One region of the Mesorhizobium sp. L-2-11 genome, then DNA from elsewhere that is predicted to be linked to it. Evidence: riboswitches for the same ligand, from Rfam matches in the RefSeq annotation. Region 1 holds a riboswitch; each other region holds the start of a gene.
What was found. Region 1 has a riboswitch for thiamine pyrophosphate ahead of thiB (thiamine ABC transporter substrate binding subunit). Riboswitches for the same ligand answer to the same signal wherever they lie in the genome.

Region 1 (4,724 bases):
CCAGCCGCACAGCCGTACCGTTTTCGCTGTTGAGCGTCATCATCTCTCTCCCCGCCCCAGCCGGTCCGCGGCCAGGACAAGCGCGAGACAGACCAGACCGAGCAGCAATGCCAAGCCGGCCGCGTCCATGGTGCGGTAGCTGCCCATGCGGGCCAGCAAGAGATAAGGCAGCGTCTGCAGGGAGTCGCTGCCAAACAGGGCAATGACGCCGAGATCGCCGAGCGACAAAGCCATGGCGAACGCGAAACCGGTGGCGAGCGGCCGCCGCAGCGACGGCCAGTCGACCAGCCGGAACCGGTTCCAGCCGGAAATGCCAAGCAGCAAACAGAGCCGTTCGTGGCGTTCACTCGCCGCATCATAGCCGGGGCGAATGGCGCGGATGGCAAACGGCATCGCCATCACCGCATTGACGGCGACGACCATGACAGGGGCGATGGCAAAGACGTCGCTGACGGAACGCAGGAGCAGGAACCAGCCGGCGCCGATGACGACGGGCGGTACGACGAGGACGAAGCCGGCGCCGGTATCGGTGGCGTATTCGAGCAGTGTCCTGGCGCCGACGCGACGCCTCAAGGCCAGCGCCCGTCGCGCCATGACCAGCGACAGCGACAGCGACACTGAAAGCAGCGCCGCCAGCAAGGCGAGCACGGCGCTGGTCAGCGTCGCTTGCCGCACCGCGCTCTCGCCCGCCAGCCGGCCGAGATCGGCGCCAAGGCCGGACATCACCGTGGCCGCCATCGGTCCGGCGACGAACAGCAAAGCCAGGATGATCAATGCTGCGTTCAGCACGGTCTCGGCGGCGCCGGCCGAAAAATGCCGGCGCGAAGCCACCGGCAGGTTGGCGTCGCCGACGGTGTTGGCGCCGAGCCGCATCAATGCCAGCACGACGACGAAGGTCAGCGCGATCTGCAGCACTGTCAGCGTCACCGCGCGGGCAGGATCGAAATCGAAACGCAGCGCCTGGTAGATGGCGACCTCCAGCGTCGTCGCACGCGGCCCACCGCCCAGCGTGAGCACGATCGTAAAGGATGTGATGCAGAGCATGAAGACAAGCCCGGCGACGCCCGGCAGCGCCGCGCGCAGCGTCGGCCATTCGATCAGCCGGAAGGCGGGCCTGGCGCCCATACCGAGCTGGCTCGCCAACCGCCACTGGTCGTCCGGCACTGTCCCAAGCGCTTCGAGGAACAGCCGCGTGGCCAGCGGCAGGTTGAAGAAGACATGGGCGACGAGGATGCCGGACAGGCCGTATATGCCCGGCCAGCCCTGGCCGCCAATCGCAGAGAACACGCCGGCGAAATAACCGGCACGGCCATATAGAGCCAGAATGCCGAGTGCTGCGACGATGGCCGGCAGCGCGAGCGGCACGGCGAAGAGCTGCAGGATCAGGCCGCGACCAGGAAAGCGCGGATGCCGCGACAGCGCCCGCGCCACGAACAGCGCCGGCACGACGGAAAGCAGCGTCGACAGAGCCGCCTGCCAGAGCGTGAAGCGGGCGACGCGCAAGAGGTAGGAATCGAAGGCCGACGCGGCCCCGGACGGATCGCGTGCGCCTTCCACGATGAGCCCGGCGAACGCGCCGCCGACCAGCAGCGCAACAGCGGCAAGCGCAATGGTGCCGGCGGTGACGCGGGGGTCGGGTGATTGTGCGCGTTGCACGCTAGACCACCTGACGCGAGATTGTTAGCGAGGATTGCGTTCCTTCGCGCCCCCCTCTGTCCTGCCGGACATCTCCCCCACGAGGGGGGAGATTGGCCGTCACCCACGCGTTAGCCAATCTCCAATCTCGCTGGAGAAGGGCCGGCAATGGAGCTGCCGATCTCCCCCCAAGTGGGGGAGATGTCCGGCAGGACAGAGGGGGGCGCCATAGGGTGATCACCTTGATCAGCTCGCTACGATTACTTGCTCATCACCGACAGCCATTCGTCGACCCAGGCCTTGCGGTTGGCGGCGACTTTTTCGGGGCTGAACAGCAACGTCTTGGTCGGCTTGACGAGCTTGTCGAAAGCCGGATGGAGCGGCTTCTCGGTCTTGCCGGCCGGGAACATCCAGTTAGTCTCGGGAATGACATCCTGGAATTTCGGCCCGGTCATGAAAGTCAGGAACTGTTTCGCCAACGGGTTCTTGGCACCTGATTTGGTGATTCCGGCAACCTCGATCTGCAGATACGCGCCCTCCTCGAAGGACGCCGCCTGGTAGCGTCCGGTGTTTTCGGCGACCATATGATAGGCCGGCGACGTGGTATAGGACAGCACCATCGGCGCCTCGCCCTTGGTGAACAGGCCGTAGGCCTCGCTCCAGCCCGGCGTCACCGTGAGCACCTTTGCCTTAAGCTTGGCCCAGGCTTCCGGCGCCTTGTCGCCATAAACCGACCTCACCCACAACAGCAGGCCGAGACCGGGCGTCGAGGTGCGCGGATCCTGGATGACGATCTTCTCGTCGGCATCGCCCTCGACCAATTCCTTCAGGCTCTTCGGCGGGTTTTTGAGCTTTTCGGTGTCGTAGACGACGGCGAAATAGCCGTAGTCGAACGGCACGAAAACATCGTCGCTCCAGCCGCCCGGCACCTTGGCGTCGATGACGGCGCCATGCGATGAAAACAGGCCGGTGGCCTTGGCTTCCGCCGTCAGATTTGTGTCGAGGCCGAGCACGACGTCGGCTTTAGTCGCGGCCCCTTCCAGTCTGACGCGGTTGAGCAGGGCGACGCCGTCGGCGACCGCGACGAATTCGAGAGTACAGCCGCATTCGGCCTCGAACGCCTTCTTGACCGCCGGGCCTGGACCCCAGTCGGCGGTGAAGCTCTCATAGGTATAGACGGTGAGTTTTTCCTGCGCGGATGCCTGCCCGATGCCTGCGAGAATGGTTGCCGCGAGCAGCACTGCCGAAACAAGTGTGTATAAAAACGTGCGCATCGGCGCCTCCTTCGTTGGCGTTGAAGGGAATTGAGGCGTCGGCTTGTCCGAAACGTCTAATCCCTCCGCCGGTACAAACCGGATCAGGTTCAGCGGGTTGGCAGGTTGCCTCTCAGCTGGTCCGCGAAGATCGCGTCCAGCACCCCGTTAGAGCGTTTCGACACATAGGCCCGGTCCAACTGCGGCGCAAGCGCAAGTTTGTCGGGCGCAAGCAAGTTTGCCGGCCCATCCGGAACGCGGCCTTCCGTTTCGCAAGCAGGGCTGGTAAGGGCCACGCATATGAGCAAATTCACCATCCTGCTTGGCGGCGACCTTATCCGCACGCCGCTACTCGACCGCCAGGTCGAAGGCACGCGTGTCATCGCCGCCGACGCCGGCATCAACCATGCCCGGACGCTGAGCCTGACGCCGGAACTCTGGGTCGGCGACTTCGATTCGGTGCCGGCGGATTTGCCGGACGAGCTCGCCGCCGTGCCGCGCCAGGTGTTTCCGGCAGAAAAGGACAAGACCGACGGCGAACTGGCTATCGCCGCTGCGCTCGAACGTGGCGCGACCAGCCTCGTGCTGGCCGGCGCGTTCGGCGGCAAGCGCACTGACCACGCATTCCTGCACCTGGCGCTCAGCGTCCGGCTGGCCGAGGCAGGGACAGAGGTGCTTTTGACCAGTGGCGCACAGGAAGGCGTCCCCTTGCTTCCCGGAAAGGCCGGCTTCGACTACGCCGACGGCATGCTGTTTTCGATTCTCGGTTTCTCCGACCTTGGCGGCCTGACCGTGAGCGGCGCCAAATGGCCGCTGAACCATGTCGAGGTGGCGTTCGGCTCGTCGCTGACCATTTCGAACGAGGTCAAGGGCCGGCTCGAAATCGCGCTGGGCAGCGGCCGCGCGCTGCTGCTCGCCCATCCATTTCCCCTGCCTGAGAGCTGACATGGCGCCGCCGCTTCTCAATCTCGACGGGATAAAACTGACCTTCGGTGGCACGCCGCTGCTCGACGGGGCGGAACTGACGGCGTCGGCGGGTGACAAGATCGCTCTGGTCGGCCGCAACGGCTCGGGCAAGTCGACGTTGCTGAAGATCGCTGCGGGATTGATCGAGCCGCAGGATGGCGAAGTGTTCCGCCAGCCTTCGGCAACAGTGCGCTACCTGCCGCAAATGCCCGACATGGATGGTTACGCCAGCGTCCGCGCCTATGTCGAGGCGGGGCTCGGACCTGCCGACGATCCCTACCGCGCCACCTATCTGATGGAGCATCTCGGACTGTCCGGCGAAGAACGGCCGAACGATCTCTCCGGCGGCGAAGCCCGCCGTGCTGCCCTTGCCCGCGTCATGGCGCCGGAGCCCGACATTCTCCTCCTCGACGAGCCGACCAACCATCTCGACCTGTCGGTCATCGAATGGCTGGAGGAGGAGCTTGCCCGCACCTCTTCGGCGCTGATCGTCATCTCGCACGACCGCCGCTTCCTCGAGCGCGTGTCGCGCGCCACCATCTGGCTCGATCGCGGCCAGACCCGCAGGCTGGACAACGGCTTTGGCCATTTCGAGGAATGGCGCGACACCGTGCTGGAAGAAGAAGAGCGCGAGCAGCACAAGCTTGGCCGCCAGATCGTGCGCGAGGAGCACTGGTTGCGCTATGGCGTGACCGCAAGGCGCAAGCGCAACATGCGCCGGCTCGGCGAATTGCAGACCATGCGCCAGCGCTTTCGCGGCCATCGCGGCGCCGAGGGTGCGGCGACCATGGTGGCCAGCGACGCCGCCGAATCCGGCAAGCTGGTGATCGAGGCCCGGAACATCGAGAAGAGCTTTGGCGACCTCACTGT
Region 2 (4,724 bases), 3.0 Mb from region 1:
TCGACGACGTCTATTTCCACGTCAGCCGTGGCGAAACGCTGGTGATCCTCGGCGAAAGCGGTTCGGGAAAAAGCGTCAGCACCAGCACGGTGATGGATCTCGTCGACTGTCCGCCAGGCGATATCGTGGCCGGCTCCTGCCGGTTCGACGGCGTCGAACTGGCAGGCCTCGGCGCCGAGGCGCGCAGAAGCATCAACGGCCGCAGGATTGCGATGATCTTTCAGGATCCGCTCGCCTACCTGAACCCCGTCTATACGGTGGGGCGCCAGATCCAGGAGGTGTTTGAGAGCCACGGCGCGGGAAGCGGCAAGGACGCACGCGCCAAGGCGATAGAACTGCTTCGGCGCGTCGGCATTCCACATCCGCAAACGCGCGTCGACTTCTATCCGCATCAGTTCTCGGGCGGACAGCGCCAGCGCGTGATGATTGCCATGGCGATCGCGCTGAAACCGGACATCCTGATCGCCGACGAGCCGACGACCGCTCTGGACGTCAGCGTGCAAGCGCAGATCCTCGATCTGCTGCGCGATCTCCAGCGCGAAACCGGCATGGCGTTGATCATGATCACCCACGACCTCGAAGTCGCCGCGTCCATGGCGGACCGGATCATCGTCATGAACGCCGGCAAGGTCGTCGAGACGGGTATCGCCAAGGCAGTCTTCAGCAATCCGCAGCACGCCTATACAAGCCGCCTCATCGCCGCCCTGCCCCACGGCAACGCAGCGGAGGCGCCAAACAGGCGTTCGACGGCGATCGCCGGCGAGACGCTGCTCAAGGTGGAACATCTTACCAAGCACTATGAGCTTGCTTCCGGAGCTTTCAGCAGCAAACGGACGTTCAAGGCGGTGGACGACATAAGCTTCGAGGTCAGGAGAGGCGAAACGCTCGGCATCGTCGGCGAGTCCGGCTCCGGCAAATCGAGCGTCGCGCGCATGCTGTTAGGCCTGAACGCGCCAAGCGCCGGCAAGGCGGTCTTTGCCGGTGAGAACATCTTCGACATGAACGGCAAGCGCCTTATGGCGTTTCGGCGCAAGGTCCAGATGGTCTTCCAGGATCCGCACGGATCGATGAATCCGCGCATGCGCGTTTATTCGATCATTTCCGAACCCTGGGTGATCCACCGCGATATCCTGCCGAAGAACAGGTGGAAGGCTCGAGTGGCAGAGCTGCTGGAATTGGTTGGGCTGTTGCCAGAGCACGCCGAGCGCTACCCGCACCAGTTTTCCGGCGGCCAGCGACAGCGCATCGCCATTGCGCGCGCGCTTGCCAGCGAGCCGGAACTGATCGTCTGCGATGAGGCGGTTTCGGCGCTCGACGTCTCTATCCAGGCGCAGGTGATCGATCTTCTGGCCGACCTCAGGACCAGGCTCGGCCTCTCCTATATTTTCATCACCCACGACCTGCCGATCGTGCGCCATTTCGCCGACCGGATCATGGTCATGAAAGACGGAAAGATTGTCGAGGAAGGCCAAACCGCGGCGCTGTTCGGGGCGCCTCGCCACGAATATACGCAAAGCCTGTTGCAGGCTGTGCCTAAGCCCAAATGGCTTACGCAGGCTCAATAGTTCCTGGATATCGGCCTCGATTGTCCGCGCGCGCCCAGCTAGCGTTGCCGATTGATGGACCGAATGCGCTTGACAAAATGGCGATCGCCCGCTCAATTTGACCCATTCACCAGGGGGGTCCCGGCAAGGGGCTGAGATACTGCTGGCTTTCGCGGCGCAGTGACCCGTTGAACCTGATCCAGTTCATACTGGCGTAGGGACGGTGCAAGCGCTTTGCGGCCCGAAATCCTGTAAGCAGGCAGGCAGAAGCGTCTTTTCATCCTTCCGGCACAGAACTGGGTCTCCAATGCTTGAGCAAAGGAGCCTCAAATGAATGCCATCGCCCCCGCCGTTTCGACGGGACCGCTGCCCGCCTCGAGGAAAATCCACAAACCCGGCCTGATTCACCCGCAGATCAGGGTGCCGATGCGGGAAATCGCCGTCCATCCGACTGCAGGCGAACCGCCTGTCACCGTTTACGATCCGTCCGGCCCCTTTACGGATCCGTCTGTCGAAACCAGCATCGAAAAGGGCCTCGCCAGGTTTCGCCATGAATGGGTGACGGCGCGCGGTGACGTCGAATTTCACGATGGCCGCAGTGTCAGGCCGGAGGACAACGGCTTCGCGTCAGGTGAGCGCCTGACGCCGGAGTTTCCCATGCGCCACCGGCCGCTAAAGGCAAAAACGGGCAAAGCGGTGACGCAGCTTGCCTATGCGCGCGCCGGGATCATCACCCCCGAAATGGAGTTCGTCGCCATTCGCGAGAATCTCGGCCGCGAGAGTTTTCGCGGCGGGTTACAGCGCGACGGCGAGTCTTTCGGCGCGGCGATCCCGGACTTCGTCACGCCGGAATTCGTGCGCGACGAGGTGGCGCGTGGGCGGGCTATCATTCCAGCCAACATCAACCATCCGGAGAGCGAGCCGATGATCATCGGCCGCAATTTCCTAGTCAAGATCAATGCCAATATCGGCAATTCAGCCGTCACCTCGTCGATGGCCGAAGAGGTCGAAAAAATGGTCTGGGCGATCCGCTGGGGAGCCGACACGGTCATGGACCTGTCGACCGGTCGCAACATCCACAACATCCGCGAGTGGATCGTCCGCAATTCGCCGGTGCCGATCGGAACCGTGCCGCTCTACCAGGCGCTTGAGAAGGTCGGAGGGATCGCCGAGGACCTGACCTGGGAAATCTACCGCGATACGCTGATCGAACAGGCCGAACAGGGCGTCGACTATTTCACCATCCATGCCGGTGTGCGGCTGCACTACATCCCGCTGACGGTCGACCGGGTCACCGGCATCGTCAGTAGAGGTGGTTCCATCATGGCGAAATGGTGCCTGCATCATCACCGCGAAAGCTTCCTCTACGAGCATTTCGAGGAAATCTGCGACATCGCCAGAGCCTACGACGTGTCGTTCTCGCTCGGCGACGGCCTTCGTCCCGGCTCGATCGCCGACGCCAACGACGCGGCGCAGTTCGCCGAACTGGAAACGCTCGGCGAGTTAACAAAGGTCGCCTGGGCCAAGGATTGCCAGGTCATGATCGAGGGGCCGGGCCATGTTCCCATGCACAAGATCAAGGAGAACATGGACAGGCAGCTCGAAGTCTGCGGCGAGGCGCCCTTCTACACGCTTGGGCCGCTGACCACCGACATCGCACCCGGCTACGACCACATCACCTCAGGCATCGGCGCGGCGATGATCGGCTGGTACGGCACGGCGATGCTCTGCTATGTCACGCCCAAGGAGCATCTCGGTCTCCCCGACCGCAACGACGTCAAGACGGGCGTCATCACCTACAAGATAGCCGCGCACGCCGCCGACCTCGCCAAGGGTCATCCGACAGCGAAGCTCCGCGACGATGCGCTGTCGCGGGCGCGGTTCGAGTTTCGTTGGGAAGACCAGTTCAACCTGTCGCTCGACCCCGAAACCGCGCGCTCCTTCCACGACGAGACCTTGCCGAAGGAGGCGCACAAGCTGGCGCATTTCTGCTCGATGTGCGGGCCGAAATTCTGCTCGATGCGCATCTCCCACGACATTCGGGCCGAGGCGCAGAAAGAGGGCATGGCGGCGATGGCGGCGAAGTACCGCGAGGGCGGCAACCTTTATATGCCGGTGGACGGCGAACCGCCGATGCCGAAGGTGCCGGAGCCGTCATGAAGCTGCTGGTCAAAGGGGCCGGCGTCGCCGGCCTCACCGCCGCCTTCGAACTCGCCGCCCGCGGTGCTGCGGTAACCATTGCCGAGACCCGGCATGGCCTCGGTGACAACGCATCATGGATGGCCGGCGGCATGCTGGCGCCCTGGTGCGAACGCGAAAGCGCCGAGCAGCCGGTGCTGGATCTCGGACGCGATGCCGCCGACTGGTGGGATGCGGTGCTGCCGGGTCATGTCACGCGGGCGGGAACGCTCGTTTTGGCAATGCCGCGGGATGCGGGCGAACTCGACCGGTTTGCAAGCCGCACGTCGGGTCATCGGCGGGTCGACGAAGACGAAATCGCGCTCCTGGAACCCGATCTTGCCGGCCGCTTCCGACGCGGGCTGTTCTTCCCGGGCGAAGCCCATCTCGACCCACGCCGTGCCATGGCGGCGCTGCATGAAAAACTCGCCGGAAGCGGCGTCGAGTTCCGCTTCGGAGTGGACGCCCGGCACATGACGGGATTCGGCCGCGAGATCGACTGCATGGGAATGGCGTCCAGCGATGAAAGGCTTCGCGGCGTTCGCGGCGAGATGCTGATCCTGCGTACACCCGACATCTCGCTGTCGCGCCCGGTCAGGCTGCTGCACCCGCGTTTGCCGCTCTATCTGGCGCCGCGCGCCGACCACCATTTCATGGCGGGTGCAACGATGGTCGAGAGCCTGTCCACGGAGCCGGTCACGGTACGGGCGATGATGGAACTCCTGAACGCCGCCTATTCGGTTCATCCCGCCTTCGGCGAGGCCGCGATCGTTGAGACGGGCGTCGGCATTCGCCCGGCGTTTTCCGACAACCTGCCGCGCGTCGAAGCGCATGGCAGAACCGTCGCGATCAATGGGCTCTACCGCCATGGTTTCCTTCTGGCCCCCGCCATGGCGCGCCGGGCGGCCGACCTTGTTTTCGATTCTGACAAACCGGTGGAATTTGCTGATGAAACTGACGGTCAACGGCGAAGCGCATGAGCTCGCCGCCGCCACCCTGGCG
Region 3 (4,724 bases), 1.4 Mb from region 1:
GTCTCCGCTCGTTTCGACGCGGGGCAGGTTGTCGGGAAAGGCCGGACGAACGCCGACACCGGTTTCAACGATCTCGGCCTCGCCAAAGGCCGGATGGAGGGCATAGGCGGCACCCAGCAGCTCCATCATGGAACGCGCCGTGACCGGCCCGGCGGACTGGCTTTCAATCATCGTCGCGCCGATCATGAAACGGTGGTTGGTGCGCGGCACCATGTAGAGCGGAAAGCGCGGATGAAGCAGCCGGACCGGGCGCGACAGCGAAATGTCAGGCGTGCGCAGGATCAGCATCTCGCCGCGAACGCCGCGCAGCCTGTCGTCGACCGCCGCCATCCCCGTGCAGTCGATCTGGCGATCGAAACCGGAAACCTGCCGGGCGTCGGCGCCGAAGTGGAATTCGCCCCCCATGGCTGTGAGCTTTTCATGGAGTGCCGCCATCGCCTGGCGCGGGTCGAGATGAGCCTCATCGGGAAACAGCAATCCTCGCCGGAAGCGACCGGCAAGGTCGGGCTCCAGCAGCGCGATTTCGTCTTCGTCGACACGCCGATGGCCTGACGTGCGGCTGGCGAAGCGGTCGAGCTCGCCCGCATCGCGCGGCGCGGCCACGACCAGTGTTCCGGCCCGCGTCACCTGGCCGGGCGTCGCCGCATCCCACCAGTCGGCGGCATCGCGTCCGAGATCCAGCACCGGCTGCTCGGCGCTTTCACGCTCGCACCATGGCGCCAGCATGCCGCCGGCGAACCACGATGCATTGCCGCCAAGGGTCTGTCGAATCTCGGCGACTGTGACCGTCGCGCCGCGGGCGGCGAGTTCGAAGGCGGCGGTGAGGCCGGCGACGCCGGCCCCTTTGACCAACACCTTCATGATGGTTTCGGCGCCTCTGGCATGAGCGCTACGCCGGTCTCGTCAGCCGGCATGTAGAGATCGCCACCCTCACGGTATTTCGCCGCCATCGCCGCCATGCCCTCCTTTTGTGCTTCGGCGCGAATGTCGTGGGAGATGCGCATGGAGCAGAATTTCGGCCCGCACATCGAGCAGAAATGTGCCACCTTGTGCGCCTCCTTGGGCAAGGTCTGGTCGTGGAAGGACCGCGCCGTTTCGGGATCGAGCGACAGGTTGAACTGGTCCTCCCAGCGGAACTCGAAGCGCGCGCGGGAAAGGGCATCATCCCTGACTTTCGCCGCCGGATGGCCCTTCGCCAGATCGGCGGCATGGGCGGCGATCTTGTAGGTGATCACGCCAATCTTGACGTCGTTGCGATCGGGAAGGCCGAGATGCTCCTTGGGCGTGACGTAGCAGAGCATGGCGGTGCCGAACCAGCCGATCATGGCGGCGCCGATACCTGAGGTGATGTGGTCATAGCCCGGCGCGATGTCGGTCGTCAGCGGTCCAAGCGTGTAGAAGGGCGCCTCGCCGCAGACGGCGAGCTGCTTGTCCATGTTTTCCTTGATCTTGTGCATCGGCACGTGGCCGGGGCCCTCGATCATCACCTGACAATCCTTGGCCCAGGCGATCTTCGTCAGCTCGCCGAGCGTTTCCAGCTCGGCGAATTGCGCCGCGTCGTTGGCGTCGGCTATCGAGCCGGGGCGAAGGCCGTCGCCGAGCGAGAAGGACACGTCATAGGCGCGGCAGATGTCGCAGATCTCCGCGAAATGCTCGTAGAGGAAGCTTTCGCGGTGATGGTGCAGGCACCATTTGGCCATGATCGAACCACCTCGGGAGACTATGCCGGTGACCCGGTTAACTGTCAGCGGGATGTAGTGCAGCCGCACGCCGGCGTGGATGGTGAAATAGTCCACGCCCTGTTCGGCCTGCTCGATCAGCGTGTCGCGGTAGACCTCCCAGGTCAGGTCCTCGGCAATGCCGTTGACCTTTTCGAGCGCCTGATAGAGCGGCACCGTGCCGATCGGCACCGGTGCATTGCGCACGATCCATTCGCGGATGTTGTGGATGTTGCGGCCAGTCGACAGGTCCATCACCGTGTCGGCGCCCCAGCGGATCGCCCACACCATTTTCTCGACCTCCTCGGCCATCGAGGAAGTGACCGCCGAGTTGCCGATATTGGCGTTGATCTTGACCAGGAAATTGCGACCGATGATCATCGGCTCGCTCTCGGGATGATTGATGTTGGCAGGAATGATCGCCCGCCCGCGCGCCACCTCGTCGCGCACGAATTCCGGCGTGACGAAGTCTGGGATCGCCGCGCCGAAGGCTTCCCCGTCACGCTCAAGCTTGCCGCGCAGGATCTCGCGGCCGAGGTTCTCGCGGATGGCGACGAACTCCATTTCGGGCGTGATGATGCCGGCGCGCGCATAGGCAAGCTGGGTCACCGCCTTGCCTGCCTTGGCCCTGAGCGGCCGGTTGCGAATGGGGAATTCCGGCGTCAGGCGCTCGCCGGTGGCGAACCCATTGTCTTCCGGCCGGACATGGCGGCCGTCATAGGCTTCGACATCGCCGCGCGCCGTGACCCATTCGTGGCGAAGCCGGACAAGTCCCTTTTCGATGCTGGTTTCGACAGTCGGGTCTGTATAGGGGCCGGATGGATCGTAGACGATGACGGCCGGCTCGCCGGCCGTCGGATGGACGGAAATTTCGCGCATCGGAACCCTGATCTGCGGGTGGATGGCACCGGGCTTGTGGATCTTTCGTGAGGCGGGCAGCGGTCCCGTCGACACGGCGGGTGTGAGGGCATTCATCTTGAGGCTCCTTTGCTCATGCATTGGAGACCCAGTTCTGTGCCGGAAGGATGAAAAGACGCTTTTGTCGACCTGCCGAAACAGGACCTCGGGTGTAAACTCCCGCAAAGCGCTTGCACCGTCCCTACGCCAGTATGAACTGGATCAGGTTCAACGGGTCACTGCGCCGCGAAAGCCAGCAGTATCTCAGCCCCTTGCCGGGACTCCCCTGGTGAATGCGTCGAATTGAATGGGCCGGCGCTATTTTGTCAAGCGCATTCGTCCCGCAGCGGTGATCGACGACCAAACAAACCCAGCGGAAAAGGATGCTAGCATCGAGAGCAAGTGACGTCCCAGAGCAGCGGTGAAGCGCCCCCAATAAGGCGAGGCCTCATGCGGATTCGGTGCCTTTTCCAGCACGGTATTTTCGGGGCTTTCCGGAACGACGCTGCTGCCACCCAGTTGGGTGAGATTGTTATAGATGTCTGTCTTGCTCGTCGTCGGCAATCCTTCCGCTTCGGCTAGACGCCCCGTTTGTTCCCCCAGAGCAGAACATGAAGCTGCGGCAGTACACGCGCCTCGAACCACCTGTCACGGGTCACCTTTTCAACCAGCCATTCCATGCGCCTCATCACACCGGCCATGTCGATGAACGCGTCTTCGTCGCCGGGACGCGGCGGCGTGTGATTGCCGGGCTGCAGATAGACGGGTAATTGCGGGTAGCGCGCCGCGGCGTCTTTGGCATAGGCATAGTCATCATCGTCGAAGACAACGAGCTTGAGCGCCATCTGCGGCTTATCCTGCGCCGCCTCTAAGCAGGCGTCGAACGCGGCCCAATCTGTCGTCATTTCGCTTGAGGGCGGCTTGGGGCTTAGTACCAGCACGTCGAGATCCGCGAACCATTGCTTAGACACCGAGCCTTGGGTTTCCAATGCAAAACGGTAGCCCTCACCATGCCCGCGGTCGATCAACTGGCCAAGCGGCTGGATGGCCGGATTGCCGCCCGACAGCGATACCATCACGGGCTGACCGCCGGAAAGCGCAATGACCTTTTGCCAAACCGCGTCGGGAGACATCATCTCCCAATCATGGCGGAAGCGACGGTCCACCGCATGCAGGCTGTCGCACCAGGAACAGCGATAATCGCACCCGCCGGTTCTTACGAACACCGTCGGCAAGCCGATCAGCACGCCTTCGCCCTGAATGGTCGGCCCAAAAATCTCGCTCACCCGGATTCCGGGATGCAACGCGCAAGTCATGGTCGGTATTCCGCCCAGGTTTTCGGCGTCTCGCTCACCCGCACGGCGGAGGTTTCGGGTAGCCGCATCTTGCACCAGTGGTAGAAGTGCCTGGCCAGACATTCCGCTGTGGCATGGTCATGCCCCAGCACGTCGTTAAGATGCCGATGGTCGAACGTCCCATCGATGTAGTGCTTGAACGCCGCCAGATCTTGGTAGTCGCGCACAAAGCCGTGTTCGTCCAGTTCGCCACCTGAAAGCTCCACGACGACGACGTAGTTGTGGCCGTGCAGGCGTGCGCACTGATGATCGGATGGCAAGGAGGTGAGCTGATGCGAGGCCGAGAAGTGGAACTCTTTGGTAATGCGGAACATCACGCGCTCGTTGTCTGGATAGCGTGGAGCCAGAAGTCTGCATCCTCATAATCTGTCGGGTCGGTGATGCCGGCCAGATCGAATGCTTCGCGCCGTTCGACGCATGTCCCGCAGCGACCGCAATGACGTGCACCGCCCTTGTAGCAGGACCACGTCGCCTCGAACGGTGTGGCGTACTTTGCCCCCTCGCTGACGATGTCGGCCTTCGACATATTCACATACGGAGCGTACAGGCGGATATCGGCGTAGCCTGCGAGGGCATGGTTCTGCATCGTCTGAAAGGCGTCGATAAAAGCGGGCCGGCAATCTGGATAGATGAAATGATCTCCGCCGTGGACGGCAGTGGCCACCGCATCGGCCTGCTGCGCGGCGGCAACCCCGAAGGCGATGGCCAGCATGATGGCGTTCCTATTCGGCACCACCGTGATCCTCATGGAGTC

Region 2: it holds a riboswitch for thiamine pyrophosphate, as region 1 does, so the genes downstream of both, thiC (phosphomethylpyrimidine synthase ThiC) here and thiB (thiamine ABC transporter substrate binding subunit) in region 1, are expected to answer to the same signal.
Region 3: it holds a riboswitch for thiamine pyrophosphate, as region 1 does, so the genes downstream of both, thiC (phosphomethylpyrimidine synthase ThiC) here and thiB (thiamine ABC transporter substrate binding subunit) in region 1, are expected to answer to the same signal.

The regions. Positions count from the first base shown of each region.
Region 1 covers NZ_AP023257.1:1,147,507-1,152,230, reverse strand. The annotation lists gene thiQ (thiamine ABC transporter ATP-binding protein) at 1-43, opposite strand, end outside; gene thiP (thiamine/thiamine pyrophosphate ABC transporter permease) at 40-1,656, opposite strand; gene thiB (thiamine ABC transporter substrate binding subunit) at 1,896-2,909, opposite strand; TPP riboswitch at 2,953-3,066, opposite strand; gene JG739_RS05470 (thiamine diphosphokinase) at 3,189-3,833, shown strand; gene JG739_RS05465 (ABC-F family ATP-binding cassette domain-containing protein) at 3,835-4,724, shown strand, end outside.
Region 2 covers NZ_AP023257.1:4,846,598-4,851,321, forward strand. The annotation lists gene JG739_RS23310 (ABC transporter ATP-binding protein) at 1-1,565, shown strand, start outside; TPP riboswitch at 1,667-1,783, shown strand; gene thiC (phosphomethylpyrimidine synthase ThiC) at 1,875-3,704, shown strand; gene thiO (glycine oxidase ThiO) at 3,701-4,702, shown strand; gene thiS (sulfur carrier protein ThiS) at 4,671-4,724, shown strand, end outside.
Region 3 covers NZ_AP023257.1:6,429,265-6,433,988, forward strand. The annotation lists gene thiO (glycine oxidase ThiO) at 1-861, opposite strand, end outside; gene thiC (phosphomethylpyrimidine synthase ThiC) at 858-2,693, opposite strand; TPP riboswitch at 2,797-2,913, opposite strand; gene queE (7-carboxy-7-deazaguanine synthase QueE) at 3,194-3,931, opposite strand; gene queD (6-carboxytetrahydropterin synthase QueD) at 3,928-4,284, opposite strand; gene queC (7-cyano-7-deazaguanine synthase QueC) at 4,284-4,724, opposite strand, start outside.